Regions from separate parts of the Streptomyces sp. NPDC088725 genome, predicted to be linked through region 2. Evidence: riboswitches for the same ligand, from Rfam matches in the RefSeq annotation. Region 2 holds a riboswitch; the other holds the start of a gene.

Region 1 (7,225 bases), on a different contig from region 2:
CGTTCCTCGCCGCGCCGGGCAAAGCCGTCGTCGTCCTCGACTTCGACGGCACACTCGCCGAGATCGTCCCCGACCCCGAACAGGCCCGCGCCCACCCGCGTGCCGTCCCCGCGCTGGCCGCGCTCGCGCCGAACGTCGCGTCCGTGGCGGTCCTCACCGGCCGCCCGGCCGGGCTCGCCGTGCGGTACGGCGGCTTCGCCGGCGTACCGGGCCTCGACCACCTGGTGGTCCTCGGCCACTACGGCGCCGAACGCTGGGACGCGATCACCGGCACGGTCAACACCCCGGAGCCGCACCCGGGCGTGGCGGCCGCGCGTGCGGAACTTCCCGGATTCCTCGACCGGTTCGGTTCCTGGGAGGGCACCTGGATCGAGGAGAAGGGGCAGGCGGTCGCGGTCCACACCCGCCGCGCCACCGACCCGCAGGCCGCCTTCGAAGCCCTGCGCGGACCCCTGGCCGACCTGGCGGCGAAGCACGGACTGGTGCTGGAGCCGGGGCGCATGGTCCTCGAACTGCGTCCGCCCGGCGTGGACAAGGGCGTGGCGCTGAAGGAGTACGTACGCGAGGTCGGGGCCGAGACGGTCGTGTACGCGGGCGACGATCTGGGCGACCTGGCGGCCTTCGCGGCGGTGGAGGAGCTGCGGGCGGCGGGCCACCCGGCGCTGCTGATCGCCAGCGGGGACGTGCCCGAGGTGACCGGGAAGGCGGACCTGCTGCTGTCAGGCCCGGCGGCGCTCGCGGACTTTCTGGCGGCGCTGGCGGACGAGGCGGCGGCCTGAAAGACGCGGGCTGAGAGCCGCGTCCGCGAGATGCCGCGCGTGGCGCCGTGCGGGGGTGAGGTCACCTCCGCACGGCGCCCGGCGTTCGGGCTCCGGTCTTCGGCCCCGTCAGACGGGCAGCTCGCGCAGCGCGGTCAGCTGGTCGAGGAACCACCGCGCCGGCGGCAGCGCCGTAGCCGCCTCCGCCAGCCGCTTCGAACGCTCGGCACGCTCCGGCACCGGCATCGTCAGCGCCTCGTGCAGCGCGGCGGCCGTCGCGGACACGTCGTACGGGTTCACCACCAGCGCGTCCTCGCCCAGCTCCTCGTACGCGCCCGCCTCGCGTGAGAGCACCAGCGCGCACCCGTCGTCCGAGACCACCGGGATCTCCTTGGCCACCAGGTTCATACCGTCGCGGATCGGGTTGACCAGCGCCACGTCCGCCAGCCGGTAGGCCGCGAGCGAGCGGGCGAAGTCGTCCTTCACATGGAGGACGACCGGCAGCCATCCGTCCGTGCCGAACTCCTCGTTGATGCCGTCCGCCACCCGCTGCACCTCTGCGGTGTAGTCGCGGTAGACCGGCAGATCCTGCCGGGAGGGATACGCGAAGGCGACATGCACCACCCGGCCGTGCCACTCGGGCCTTTCGGCCAGCAGCTGACGGTACGAGAGGAGCCCGCGCACGATGTTCTTGGACAGTTCCGTACGGTCGACCCGCACGATCGTCTTCCGCGCGGCGCCCCCGGCCTCCGTGCCGATCTGCTCGCGCAGCGCGGTCATCCGCTCGCCGACGTCGGGGCGGTGCGCCCGCTCCCGCAGGAAGTCCGCGTCCGCGCCGAGGCCGTGCACCCCGATCCGGGTGTTGCCCGTACCGCCCAGCAGCTCCGTACAGCACGCCGTGAACGCGCCGGCCCAGCGCTGCGTCAGGAACGCCGCCCGGTCCGCGCCCAGGATGCCGCGCAGCAGCTGGCGCGCGATGTCGTCGGGCAGCAGCCGGAAGTAGTCCACCGGCGCCCACGGCGTGTGCGAGAAGTGCCCGATCCGCAGGTCGGGGCGGAGCGCGCGCAGCATGCCGGGCACCAGCGCCAGGTGGTAGTCCTGCACCAGGACCGCGGCGCCCTCGGCCGCCTCGTCGGCCAGCGCCTCGGCGAAGGCGCGGTTGTACGCCTCGTACGACGCCCACTGCGCGCGGAACTCCGGGCCGAAGGCCGGCTCCAGCGGGGTCTGGTAGAGCAGGTGGTGGACGAACCACAGCGTCGAATTCGCCACGCCGTTGTACGCGTCCGCGTACACCTCCGGCGCGATGTCCAGCATCCGGACGCGCTGTCCGCCGGTGTCCGCCACGTCGAGCCGGCCGCCCGTCCGGCGTACGGCCTCGCGGTCGCCGTCACCGAGCGCCGCGCACACCCAGACCGCGTCCGTGTCAGGACCGATGGCGGACAGCCCGGACACCAGCCCGCCGCCGCCGCGCTTGGCGTCCAGCGCTCCGTCGTCGCGCACGGAGTACGAGACGGGACCGCGGTTGGAGGCGACAAGGACCTGGGCGACGTGCTCGGAGACCATGGCCGAAATCTAGCCCGTACCGGAAACGCTCAAACGTACGGACGCGTACGGCTCGGTCACATGCGCGTTCGTGTGATGAGCGGCGGCGAGCATGTACGCGGCTCCGGGGCCTCGGTCGCGCTCCCGTCCGCGACGCGAGTCTCCGTGACGCGAGGGGCGAAGGTCCATGAGGGCGCGCCCCAGGAAATCCGCCCGTCGGAACCGGCTGCGCCGCACGTTCAGAATCGGCTACGCCGCACGGCCGGCCGTGTACTCGCCGATCTCCCGCATCGGCGGCCGCTCCTCCGTGTCCACCGCGTGGGTACGCGGGACGAAACCGTCCTCACCCCGCTCGAACTGCGTCAGCACCGGCCGCACCAGATGCCCGCGCGACAGCCGCAGCTGCGCCGTGCGGTAGATCGCCGCCGCCATCCGTCCGAGCGCCCGCCCGTCCTGGTGCCGGTGGATCCGTACACCCACGTCCACCTGCGCCAGCGCGTCAAGGCCCACCGCGTGCAGCGCGTCGACCAGCAGCCCCAGCTCCACGCCGTATCCGACGGGGAACGGCAGCCGCTCCAGCAGCGTCCGGCGCGCCGCGTACTCCCCGCCCAGCGGCTGGACGAAACCCGCGAGCAGAGGCCAGTGCAGATTCAGCAGCGGCCGCGCCACCAGTTCCGTCACCCGGCCGCCCTGTCCCGCGGTCCCGTTCAGCGGCCGGTCGTACATCCCCTTCACGAGCTGCACCTCCGGGTCCGTGAGCAGCGGCCCCACGATCCCCGACACGAAGTCCGCCGAGAATTCCCGGAGATCGGCGTCCACGAAACAGACGATGTCGCCGGTTGTCACCAGCAGCGACCGCCACAGCACCTCGCCCTTGCCGGGCAGCGCGGGCAGCCGCGGCAGTATCGCGTCCCGGTGCACGACCCGCGCGCCGGCCGCCGCCGCGATCTTCGCCGTACCGTCCACGGAACCGGAGTCGATCACCACCAACTCGTCGACGAGCGGCACCTTCTCCATCAGCTCCCGGCGGATGACCGCGACGATCTCACCGACGGTCTCCTCCTCGTCGAGCGCCGGCAGGACCACGCTCACCGTGGTGCCACGCGCGGCCTTGGCGGCCGTCAGCCGGTCGAGCGTACGGTCGCCGACGGACCAGGAACGCCTGGTCAGCCAGCGTTCCACCTCTTCCAGCACGGTCGGTACTCCCTGAGAGTGATCCATCTCGCGTTCCGGACGACTGTCTCAACCGTCCGGTCCTTCGGTTACAGTCTTGAACAAGGCCAGTAGCCCGCGCATGCCGGGGGTGGTCGGCCGACAAACGCACCGGAGCCCGGTTCCGGCGCCATACCGCTCATCCAGAGGGGCAGAGGGAACGGCCCGTTGAAGCCCCGGCAACCATCCCGCCGACCGCGAGGTCACGGTGGGGAAGGTGCCAATTCCGTCTTGCGGCGAAACGCGTCGTGAGGAAGATGAGGAAAGGGCCTCGCCTTCATGGCTGTGCAGACTGTCCAGAACACTGACGTCACCCAGAACCCGACCGGATCCGCCGCTTCCGCCGGCACCGTCGACCTGGGACCCGCCGCCGCACTCTCGTGCCGCGAATGCGGAGAACGTTTCGAACTCGGCCCGATCTTCGCCTGCGCGAGCTGTTTCGGCCCGCTCGAAGTGGCCTACGACCTGCCGACGGGCGACCCGGAAGCGCTGAAGAAGCGCATCGCGGCGGGACCCGACAACATCTGGCGCTACGCGGAGCTGCTGCCCGTCCCCGCCGACGTCGCCACGAAGCCCAACATCAACCCGGGCTTCACCAAGCTCGTCAAGGCCGACAACCTCGCCCGTGAACTGGGCGTCACCGGCGGCCTCCACATCAAGGACGACTCCGGCAACCCGACGCACTCCTTCAAGGACCGCGTCGTCGCCATCGCCGTCGAGGCGGCCCGCGCCTTCGGCTTCACCACGCTCTCCTGCTCCTCCACCGGTAACCTCGCGGGCGCGGTAGGCGCGGCTGCGGCCCGCGCCGGACTGCGGTCGTGCGTGTTCATCCCGCACGACCTGGAGCAGGGCAAGGTCGTCATGGCGGCCGTCTACGGCGGTGAACTGGTCGGCATCGAGGGCAACTACGACGACGTCAACCGCTTCTGTTCCGAGCTGATCGGCGACCCGCTGGGCGAGGGCTGGGGCTTCGTCAACGTCAACCTCCGCCCGTACTACGGCGAGGGCTCGAAGACGCTCGCGTACGAGATCTGCGAGCAGCTCGGCTGGCAGCTGCCCGACCAGATCGTCATCCCGATCGCCTCGGGCTCACAGCTCACGAAGATCGACAAGGGTCTGCGCGAGCTGATCAAGCTGGGTCTGGTCGAGGACAGGCCGTACAAGATCTTCGGGGCCCAGGCCGAGGGCTGCTCGCCGGTCTCCGCCGCTTTCAAGGCCGGTCACGACGTCGTACGTCCGCAGAAGCCGGACACCATCGCCAAGTCGCTGGCGATCGGGAACCCGGCCGACGGCCCGTACGTCCTGGACATCACGCGCCGCACCGGCGGCGCCGTCGAGGACGTCAACGACGAGCAGATCGTGGACGCGATCAAGCTGCTCGCCCGCACCGAGGGGATCTTCGCCGAGACGGCGGGCGGGGTGACGGTCGGCGTGACGAAGAAGCTCATCGAGTCCGGCGCGCTCGACCCGACGCTCACGACGGTCGTGCTCAACACCGGTGACGGCCTGAAGACGCTGGACGCGGTGGCCCCGACGACCGGCCCGACGGCGACGATCCGCCCGAGCCTGGACGCGTTCCGGGACGCGGGTCTCGCGCACTGATCCGTTGCGGGACGGCGGTCTCGCGCACTGACCCGGCCCGGGACGGCCGTCTCGCGTACCGACCCGTTCCGGGACGCCGGGTTCGCGCACTCGCCCGTCCCGGCAGGCCCCACGACATCCAGACCCGAGGAAGGCATCCCACCATGAGCGTCAAGGTCCGCATCCCCACCATCCTCCGTACGTACACCGGTGGTCAGGCCGAGGTCCCGGCGGAGGGCGCGACCCTCTCCGAGGTCATCCAGTCCCTGGAGAGCAACCACCCGGGGATCGCCGCCCGTGTGCTGGACGACGCGGGCAAGCTGCGCCGCTTCGTGAACGTGTACGTGAACGACGACGACGTCCGCTTCGAGCAGGGCCTGGAGACGGTGACCCCGGCGGGCGCCGGCGTCTCGATCATCCCGGCGGTCGCGGGCGGCTGCTGACCGTCCGACTGCCGCAGCGCGTCATGGAATTGCCCCCTCCGCAAGAGAAGCGGAGGGGGCAATTCCATGTGGTTGAGCGCGCTACGATGTGGGAACGACCCGCTGTCGCGCGTGCCCAACACATATGAGAACGCGACAACATGGAGTCGAAGTCCTGGTGCCGTTTGCGTGATAGATGCGCTTTGCCTGGCCCGACTTGCCCCGGATCATTGGCAATTCACTGTTTCGTGTGTTCGGCCATGCCCGGAATTCTCGTCTGATTGACCTGTTGCAGAGGGCAGTTGGGCAGATACATTCAGCCGCGGTCGACGCGTTCCGACGCGAAGTAAGGCCTCCGGCAGGGGCCAGTAATAGGGGAGTTGGGCATGGCTCAGGGCACCGTCAAGTGGTTCAACGCGGAGAAGGGCTACGGCTTCATCGCGGTCGACGGTGGTGCGGATGTTTTCGTCCACTACAGCGCCATCCAGATGGACGGGTACCGCACCCTTGAAGAAGGTCAGCGAGTGGAGTTCGAGATCTCGCAGGGCCAGAAGGGTCCGCAGGCGGACATGGTCAAGCTCGCCGTCTGATTCCGGCGCGATCGGCCACCGACGCACGATCGAAGTCCACGCACCGCACGAGGGGCCCGTATCCCGGTCACAGGGGTACGGGCCTCTCGCACGTGCGGGGGCGGGTGTGCGGGCGGGTGTGTGCGTACGGGCGCGTGTGCGGGCCGCGTTCGTACGGGCGTGGGCCGCGTTCGTACGGGTCGCTTTCGTGCGCCGGTGTACGTCAGGCGTGCTGGGGGAGGCGCGCGGAGAGACGCGCGGGTAAGGCGCGTGTCCCGTGAGACGTGCGTCCTGTGGGGCGGGGGGAGCTTGCACTCTCGGGGGTCGAGTGCTAATCATTGGCGTTAGCACTCTGCAGGTGAGAGTGACAACTTATGGACCGGGTCAGCGAGGCCCGCAGAGCTGGTGGGGCAAGGAACCACCCAGTTCTCAGGCCGTCCGTCGCGGGCGCGGGCGCGGTCCGGAGAATCCACCCCAGTCCGGGAGGACCACTTCACATGGCCAAGATCATCGCGTTCGACGAGGAGGCACGGCGCGGTCTCGAGCGCGGGATGAACCAGCTCGCCGACGCCGTCAAGGTCACCCTTGGCCCCAAGGGTCGCAACGTCGTCCTCGAGAAGAAGTGGGGCGCCCCCACGATCACCAACGATGGTGTTTCCATCGCCAAGGAGATCGAGCTCGAGGACCCTTACGAGAAGATCGGCGCCGAGCTGGTCAAGGAAGTCGCCAAGAAGACGGACGACGTCGCCGGTGACGGAACGACCACCGCGACCGTGCTCGCCCAGGCGCTCGTCCGCGAGGGCCTGCGCAACGTGGCCGCCGGCGCCAACCCGATGGCGCTCAAGCGTGGCATCGAGAAGGCCGTCGAGGCCGTCTCGGGCGCCCTGCTGGAGCAGGCCAAGGACGTGGAGACCAAGGAGCAGATCGCTTCTACGGCCTCCATCTCCGCCGCTGACACCCAGATCGGCGAGCTCATCGCCGAGGCGATGGACAAGGTCGGCAAGGAAGGCGTCATCACCGTCGAGGAGTCGCAGACCTTCGGTCTCGAGCTTGAGCTCACCGAGGGCATGCGCTTCGACAAGGGCTACATCTCGGCGTACTTCGCCACGGACATGGAGCGCATGGAGTCGTCGCTCGACGA
Region 2 (7,225 bases):
GGACGTCGCCAAGGGCGGTGACCTGTTCCGCACCAACTGCGCGCAGTGCCACAACTTCACGGGCAAGGGCGGTGCCCTGACCCAGGGCAAGTTCGCCCCGGACCTGGCCGACGTGAGCGCGAAGCACATCTACGAGGCCATGCAGACCGGCCCGCAGAACATGCCCTCCTTCCCCGACACGACGATGCCGGAGGAGCAGAAGAAGGAAATCATCAAGTTCATCCATACGGTGAACGGGTCGAACGCCGAAAGCCCCGGAGGCCTCAGCCTCGGTGGTCTCGGTCCCGTCAGTGAGGGTCTGTTCGGCTGGATCTTCGGTATGGGCGCGATGGTCGCGCTTGCCATCTGGGTCGCGGCCCACACCGCTAAGGCCAAGAAGTCATGAGTAACCAAGAAGAGAATTCAGAAGAGAACCTGCCGAGCGAGCAGGGCGCCGGACACGGCTCGGTGGCGGTCGCGGACAATCCGTTCGCCGACCCCGGTCTGCCGGCCCACCAGCCGCGTATCCAGGACATCGACGAGGCAGCCGCCAAGCGCTCCGAGCGCGTGGTCGCCTTCCTTTTCACGCTGTCCATGCTGGCGACGATCGCCTTCATCGCGTCGTATGTGATTTTCCCGGTCGACAAGATCATTTACATCTTCCCGATCGGTCACGTCAGCGTGCTGAACTTCGCCCTGGGAGTTTCCCTGGGCGTGGCGCTGTTCACCATCGGCGCCGGAGCGGTCCACTGGGCCAGGACGCTGATGTCGGACCAGGAGATCCCCGACGAGCGTCATCCGATCGAGGCGTCGCCCGAGGTCAAGGCCCAGGTCATGGCCGACTTCGCGGCAGGCGCAGCCGAGTCGGGCATCGGACGGCGCAAGCTGATCCGCACCACGATGTTCGGCGCGATGGCCCTGGTGCCGCTCTCCGGCGTCATGCTGCTGCGCGACCTCGGTCCGCTGCCGGAGAAGAAGCTCCGTACGACGCTGTGGGCCAAGGGCAAGCAGCTCATCAACATGAACACGATGGAGCCGCTGCGTCCCGAGGACGTCTCCGTGGGCTCGCTCACCTTCGTCATGCCCGAGGGCCTGGAGGAGGACAGCGAGGAGTTCCAGAAGGAGATCGCCAAGGCCGCCGTGATGATCGTCAGGCTCCAGCCCGACGACATCAAGGACAAGCGCGAGCTGGAGTGGTCCCACGAGGGCATCGTGGCGTACTCCAAGATCTGCACCCACGTGGGCTGTCCCATCAGCCTGTACGAGCAGCAGACGCACCACGTGCTCTGCCCCTGCCACCAGTCCACCTTCGACCTCTCCGACGGCGCCCGCGTCATCTTCGGCCCGGCCGGTCACGCTCTCCCGCAGCTGCGGATCGGTGTGAACGGTGAGGGCAATCTCGAGGCGCTCGGCGACTTCGACGAGCCCGTCGGTCCTGCCTTCTGGGAGCGCGGATGAGTACTGCGAACGATTCACAGCGCACAGTGCCCGCAGGCGAGAAGATCGCCGACTGGGCGGACGGCCGGCTGGGGATTTACGGCCTGGCCAAGGCCAACATGCGCAAGATCTTCCCCGACCACTGGTCGTTCATGCTGGGTGAGGTCGCGCTCTACAGCTTCATCATCATCATCCTCACGGGTGTGTATCTGACGCTGTTCTTCCACCCGTCGATGAACGAGGTGGTCTACCACGGCAGTTACGTGCCGCTGCAGGGCCTGCGGATGTCGGAGGCCTTTCAGTCGACGGTGAACATCAGCTTCGAGGTCCGTGGCGGTCTGCTGATCCGGCAGATCCACCACTGGGGCGCGCTGGTCTTCCTCGCCGCGATGCTCGTGCACATGATGCGCGTGTTCTTCACGGGTGCGTTCCGCAAGCCCCGTGAGGTCAACTGGCTTTTCGGCTTCCTGCTGTTCGTCCTGGGCATGTTCACCGGGTTCACCGGTTACTCGCTCCCGGACGACCTGCTCTCCGGCACCGGTGTGCGCTTCATGGAAGGCGCGATCCTGTCCGTCCCGATCGTCGGCACGTACATGTCGATGTTCCTGTTCGGCGGGGAGTTCCCGGGCGGCGACTTCGTGGCCCGGTTCTACTCGGTCCACATCCTGCTGCTGCCGGGCATCATGCTCGGCCTGCTGGTCGGTCACCTGATCCTGGTCTTCTACCACAAGCACACGCAGTTCGCGGGTCCCGGACGTACGAACAAGAACGTCGTGGGCATGCCGCTGCTGCCGATCTACATGGCGAAGGCCGGCGGTTTCTTCTTCCTGGTCTTCGGCGTGATCTCGATCATCGCCGCCATCGCCACGATCAACCCGATCTGGGGCATCGGCCCCTACCGGCCCGACCAGGTCTCCACCGGAGCCCAGCCCGACTGGTACATGGGCTTCTCCGAAGGTCTGATCCGTGTCATGCCCGGCTGGGAGATCAACCTCTGGGGTCACACGCTCGTCCTGGGTGTGTTCATCCCGTTGATGATCTTCCCGCTGGTGCTCGTCGCCATCGCGGTCTATCCCTTCATCGAGGCATGGGTCACCGGCGACCGGCGCGCGCATCACATCGCGGAGCGGCCACGCAACCAGCCGACCCGTACCGCGTTCGGTGTGGCCTGGCTGACCTGGTACGGCGTCCTCCTGATCGGTGGCGGCAACGACCTCTGGGCCACGCACTTCCACCTCTCGATCAACACGATCACCTGGTTCGTGCGGATCGCGTTCTTCGTGGCCCCGGTCGTCGCCTTCATCATCACCAAGCGGTTCTGCCTGGGTCTCCAGCGCAGCGACGCCGAGAAGGTGCTGCACGGACGCGAGTCCGGCATCATCAAGCGGCTGCCGCACGGTGAGTTCGTCGAGGTCCACACGCCGCTCGAACAGGGCGACCTCTACAAGCTCACGGCGCACGATCAGCCCAGCCCGGCCGAGATCGGCCCCACGACCGACGAGAACGGTGTCGAGCGCAAGGTCTCGCCCGTCGAGAAGGCCAGGGTCAGCCTCAGCAAGGGTTACTTCGGCGAGGGCAACCAGATTCCCAAGCCCACCGCCGAGCAGTACAAGGAGATCACCAGCGGCCACGGCCACCACTGATCCCGCCAGAACCGTCAGGTTCGCCACCACCGAGGGCCCCGGCCCGGCTCCCCGCGAGGGGACCGGCCGGGGCCCTCGGCGTTCTTCCTGCGGGGCGCGCGCCGATAGGCTGGCCGGGAAGGCCGCCACAGGCCCGTGGAACCCCCGCAGAGACCCAGGAGCGAGCATGAGCGCTGTTACCCCCGTCGGAGGCGACACCGTGGCGGCCCGCAGCTGGCCGGGCGTGCTGAACCCGCTGCTGCGCGGCGAGCACCTGAGCACGGACGACACCGCCTGGGCCATGGACAGGATCATGAGCGGCGAGGCCACCGACGCGCAGATCGCCGGATTCGCGGTCGCGCTGCGGGCGAAGGGCGAGACCGTCGAGGAGGTCTCCGGGCTCGTGCGGGCCATGTACGCGCACGCCAGGACCATCGAGGTGCCGGGCCCCACCGTCGACATCGTCGGCACCGGCGGTGACATGGCGAAGACCGTCAACATCTCCACGATGTCGGCGATCGTGGTGGCCGGCGCGGGCGCCAAGGTCGTCAAGCACGGCAACCGCGCCTCCTCGTCGGCGAGCGGCGCCTCCGACGTACTGGAACGCCTCGGCGTCAACCTGGAACTGACCCCGCGGCGGGTCGCCGAGGTCGCCGAGGAAGCGGGCATCACGTTCTGCTTCGCGGTGAAGTTCCACCCCGCCCTGCGGTACGCGGCCAAGGCGCGCAAGGAGCTGGGCGCGCAGACCACGTTCAACATCCTCGGACCGCTCACCAACCCGGCCCGGGTACGGTCGCAGGCGGTCGGCGTCGCGGACCGGCGGATGGCGCCGATCGTGGCCGGTGTGCTGGCGGCGCGCGGCAATTCGTCGCTGGTCGTCCGCGGGGACGACGGCCTGGACGAGCTGACGACGACGGCCACCTCCACGGTCTGGATCGTCCGGGACGGCGCCGTGCGCGAGACGTCGTTCGACCCGCGCGACGTGGGCATCGAACTGGTGCCGATCGAGGCGCTGCGCGGCGCGGACGCCGCGTACAACGCCGAGGTGGCCCGGCGCCTGCTGGCCGGCGAGCAGGGGCCCGTGCGCGATGCCGTCCTGCTCAACTCCGCTGCCGCACTGGTCGCGTTGAGCCCCACGGACGCGCCGCTGACCGACCAGATCGCCGCCGGGATCGCCACGGCGGCCGAGTCCGTCGACTCCGGCGCGGCCAAGGCCACGCTGGAGCGCTGGGTGAGCGCGAGTACCGCCTGATCCGGACGGTGCGGTGGCGCGGGGCCGGCCGGCCGATGTCCGGGATGTGGACCGGAGTTGCCCATGACCGTGGAGCCTGTGTCATGCTTTTCGACAGGTCATGAGTGACAGCGACTACGGCCCCGGCCCGCTGTCCGGCAACCCTCCGTCCGTGGCGGGGTGCCCCGGGTGAAGACCAGGCCGCAGGCAGCGAGGTCTGTGGCAAGCGCGGACCCCTGCATGCCTTGGGGTCCTTGGTCCTCGAGGGAGCAGTCTCGACATGTCCGCATACGCCAGTGCCACTGTCGCCGCCGTCAGCACCGACTCCGAAGCCGCCTGTGCGCAGCCGCTGCCGGTGCTCGGGCGGGATGTCACCGTCCCGCTCGTCACCGGTGGCGAGGTCACGTACGCCGCGCTCGACTACGCGGCGAGCGCGCCGGCCCTCCAGCGGGTGTGGGACGACATCGCCGCGTACGCCCCGTACTACGGCAGCGTCCACCGCGGCGCCGGTTACCTCTCGCAGCTGTCCACCGACCTCTTCGAGAAGAGCCGCCGCACGGTCGCCGGGTTCCTCGGCTGCCGCGCGGACGACCAGGTCGTCTTCACCCGCTCCACCACCGACTCGCTGAACCTCCTGGCCGCCGCGCTGCCCGCCGGCTGTGAGGTGTACGTCTTCGAGACCGAGCACCACGCCGCGCTGCTGCCGTGGCGTGCGGCCCGGGTGAACATCCTCGACGCGCCGCGTACCCCGGCCGCCGCCGTCGCCACCCTGGAGAGCGCGCTGGCCGGACGGGACACCTCGGTGCCCGCGCTCGTCTGCGTCACCGGCGCCTCCAACGTCACCGGCGAGCTGTGGCCCGTACAGGAGCTGGCCGCCGCCGCGCACGCGCACGGCGCCCGTATCGTCCTCGACGCCGCGCAGCTCGCGCCGCACCACCCGGTGGACGTCACCGGACTCGACGTGGACTGGGTCGCGTTCTCCGGACACAAGCTGTACGCGCCGTTCGGCTCCGGCGTGCTCGCGGGCCGTTCGGACTGGCTGCTCGACTCGGAGCCGTACCTCGCGGGCGGTGGTGCGAGCCGTCGGGTCACCCGGCGTGAGGACGGCGGGGTGGACGTCGACTGGCACACCACGACGGCCCGCCACGAGGCCGGTTCGCCGAACGTCATCGGGGTGTACGCGATCGCCTCCGCCTGCACGGCGCTCAAGGAGGCCGGTTTCGACACGCTGGTCGCCCGCGAGCAGGCGCTGGTCGCCCGCGTGCGTGCGGGGCTCGCCGAGGTGCCCGAGGTCAAGGTGCTCTCGCTCTTCGGCGACGACGCACCGCGCGTCGGCGTCCTGTCGTTCGTCGTCGAGGGCTGGAACAGCTCGCACTTCGCCGCCGCGCTGTCGGCGGAGTACGGCATCGGCGTGCGCGACGGCCTCTTCTGCGCCCACCCGCTCGTACGGACCCTGCTCGACAACGACCCGCAGGAGCAGGGGGAGTGCGGCGCCCCCGAGGCCGAGCCCGGCGAGCGCTCGCTCAACGCGATCCGGGTCAGCTTCGGCGCGGGAACGCCGGAGGAGCACGTGGACCGGTTCGTCGGCGCGGTCAAGGAGCTGGTGCGCGACGGCGCCCGCTGGAACTACCGCACCGAGGACGGCCGTTGCGTCCCGGCTCCCTGCTGATACTGATGCCCGGAGGCGGGATCAGTCCTCGCGGGCGAGGTCCAGCACGGACCTGACGAGTTCGAGCGAGTGGTCGATGTCCTTGGACAGCCACATCAGGTCCACGAAGACGTGGTCGATGTCCGTCTCGCGGCGCGTCAGTCCGATGGCCTCGGCCACCTCCTCGACCGTGGTCACCCGGGTCGGGATGAACCGCAGGATCGCCCCGATCTCCGACGGGTCACGGCCCTCCTCCGCCGCGATCCTGCGGATCTCCCGCAGCGGGCCGTTGACGGAGGCGGGGTCGTAGTAACCGCCTCTCGGCGAGAGGACGGGCAGCCAGCCGTCCGCCCGGCGTGCGACACGGCGCAGCGCCGCCGGGGCCCAGCCGCCCAGATGGATCGGCGGGCGGGGCCGCCGCACCGGCTTGAGGTCGACATGAGTGGGTGGCAGGCTCACGTAAGGGCCCTCGTGCGCCACGGGGTTGGTGGACCACCAGGCGTCCAGCACGTCGAGCGTCTCGTCCAGCCGGGCGCCCCGCTCTTCGATCGGGACGCCGACGGCCCGGAACTCGTCGGGGGACCAGCCGGTGCCGAGCCCGGGTATCAATCGTCCACCGCTGACCAGGTCCAGGCTCGTGAGCGTACGGGCGAACAGCACCGGCTGGTACCAGGGAGCCGCCAGGACGTTGCTCCCCAGCAGCGCGCGTTCGGTGGAGGCCGCAGCGACGGTCAGGACCGTGAGCGGGTCGAGGACGGCGTTGAACTCCTTGGGGAAGCCGATGCCGCCGCCGTAACCGATCGCGGGACGCACCGGTGACAGCAGCCGGTCGCTGACCCACAGGCTGTCCGCGCCGAGCGCCTCCGCCTCCCGGGCGAAGCGCCCGGCACCGGCGGCGTGGTGGGCGAGGGTGCCCATCTGGGGGAGAGTGAATCCGATACGCATGACGGCCTCCGTAAGGCCCGTACTGCCATTGAGCACAGGCTTCACGGTAATACCGCAATATCGGACAATATTCCCCCGCGATGTCCAGGCGGCGTCTCCCGTGGGGAGTCAGGACCGGGTCGGCCTCGCGGGCCTCGGGAGCCTCGGGAGTCTCAGGAGTCGAGCCCGATCGCGAAGGCCGCCTCCAGGTCGTGCTGGGAGTACGTACGGAACGCCACGTGCGTGTCCGTCCCCCGCACGCCCTCGATCTTGCTGATCCGGCCGGGGATGACCTCCGCCAGATCGTCGTGCGCGGCGACTCGCACCATGGCGATCAGGTCGTACGTACCGGTCACCGAGAAGACTTCGCTGACACTCTCCAGC

Evidence for each region. A riboswitch is a leader RNA that binds a small molecule or an ion and turns the genes downstream of it on or off. The one in region 2 is predicted to bind S-adenosylmethionine.
Region 1: linked by a shared signal. The riboswitch ahead of thrC (threonine synthase) and the one ahead of ACIP6N_RS05475 (aminotransferase class V-fold PLP-dependent enzyme) in region 2 are both predicted to bind S-adenosylmethionine.

Annotation. Positions count from the first base shown of each region.
Region 1 is NZ_JBIVLO010000005.1:146,738-153,962, forward strand. Features, by position in the region: gene otsB (trehalose-phosphatase) at 1-779, shown strand, start outside; gene ACIP6N_RS14025 (trehalose-6-phosphate synthase) at 888-2,321, opposite strand; gene ACIP6N_RS14030 (glucosyl-3-phosphoglycerate synthase) at 2,550-3,494, opposite strand; SAM riboswitch class I at 3,649-3,776, shown strand; gene thrC (threonine synthase) at 3,792-5,114, shown strand; gene ACIP6N_RS14040 (MoaD/ThiS family protein) at 5,258-5,536, shown strand; gene ACIP6N_RS14045 (cold-shock protein) at 5,902-6,105, shown strand; gene groL (chaperonin GroEL) at 6,582-7,225, shown strand, end outside.
Region 2 is NZ_JBIVLO010000002.1:348,450-355,674, reverse strand. Features, by position in the region: gene ACIP6N_RS05495 (c-type cytochrome) at 1-385, shown strand, start outside; gene ACIP6N_RS05490 (Rieske 2Fe-2S domain-containing protein) at 382-1,437, shown strand; gene ACIP6N_RS05485 (cytochrome bc complex cytochrome b subunit) at 1,434-3,059, shown strand; gene trpD (anthranilate phosphoribosyltransferase) at 3,226-4,290, shown strand; SAM riboswitch class IV at 4,387-4,504, shown strand; gene ACIP6N_RS05475 (aminotransferase class V-fold PLP-dependent enzyme) at 4,550-5,938, shown strand; gene ACIP6N_RS05470 (TIGR03619 family F420-dependent LLM class oxidoreductase) at 5,960-6,862, opposite strand; gene ACIP6N_RS05465 (Lrp/AsnC family transcriptional regulator) at 7,015-7,225, opposite strand, start outside.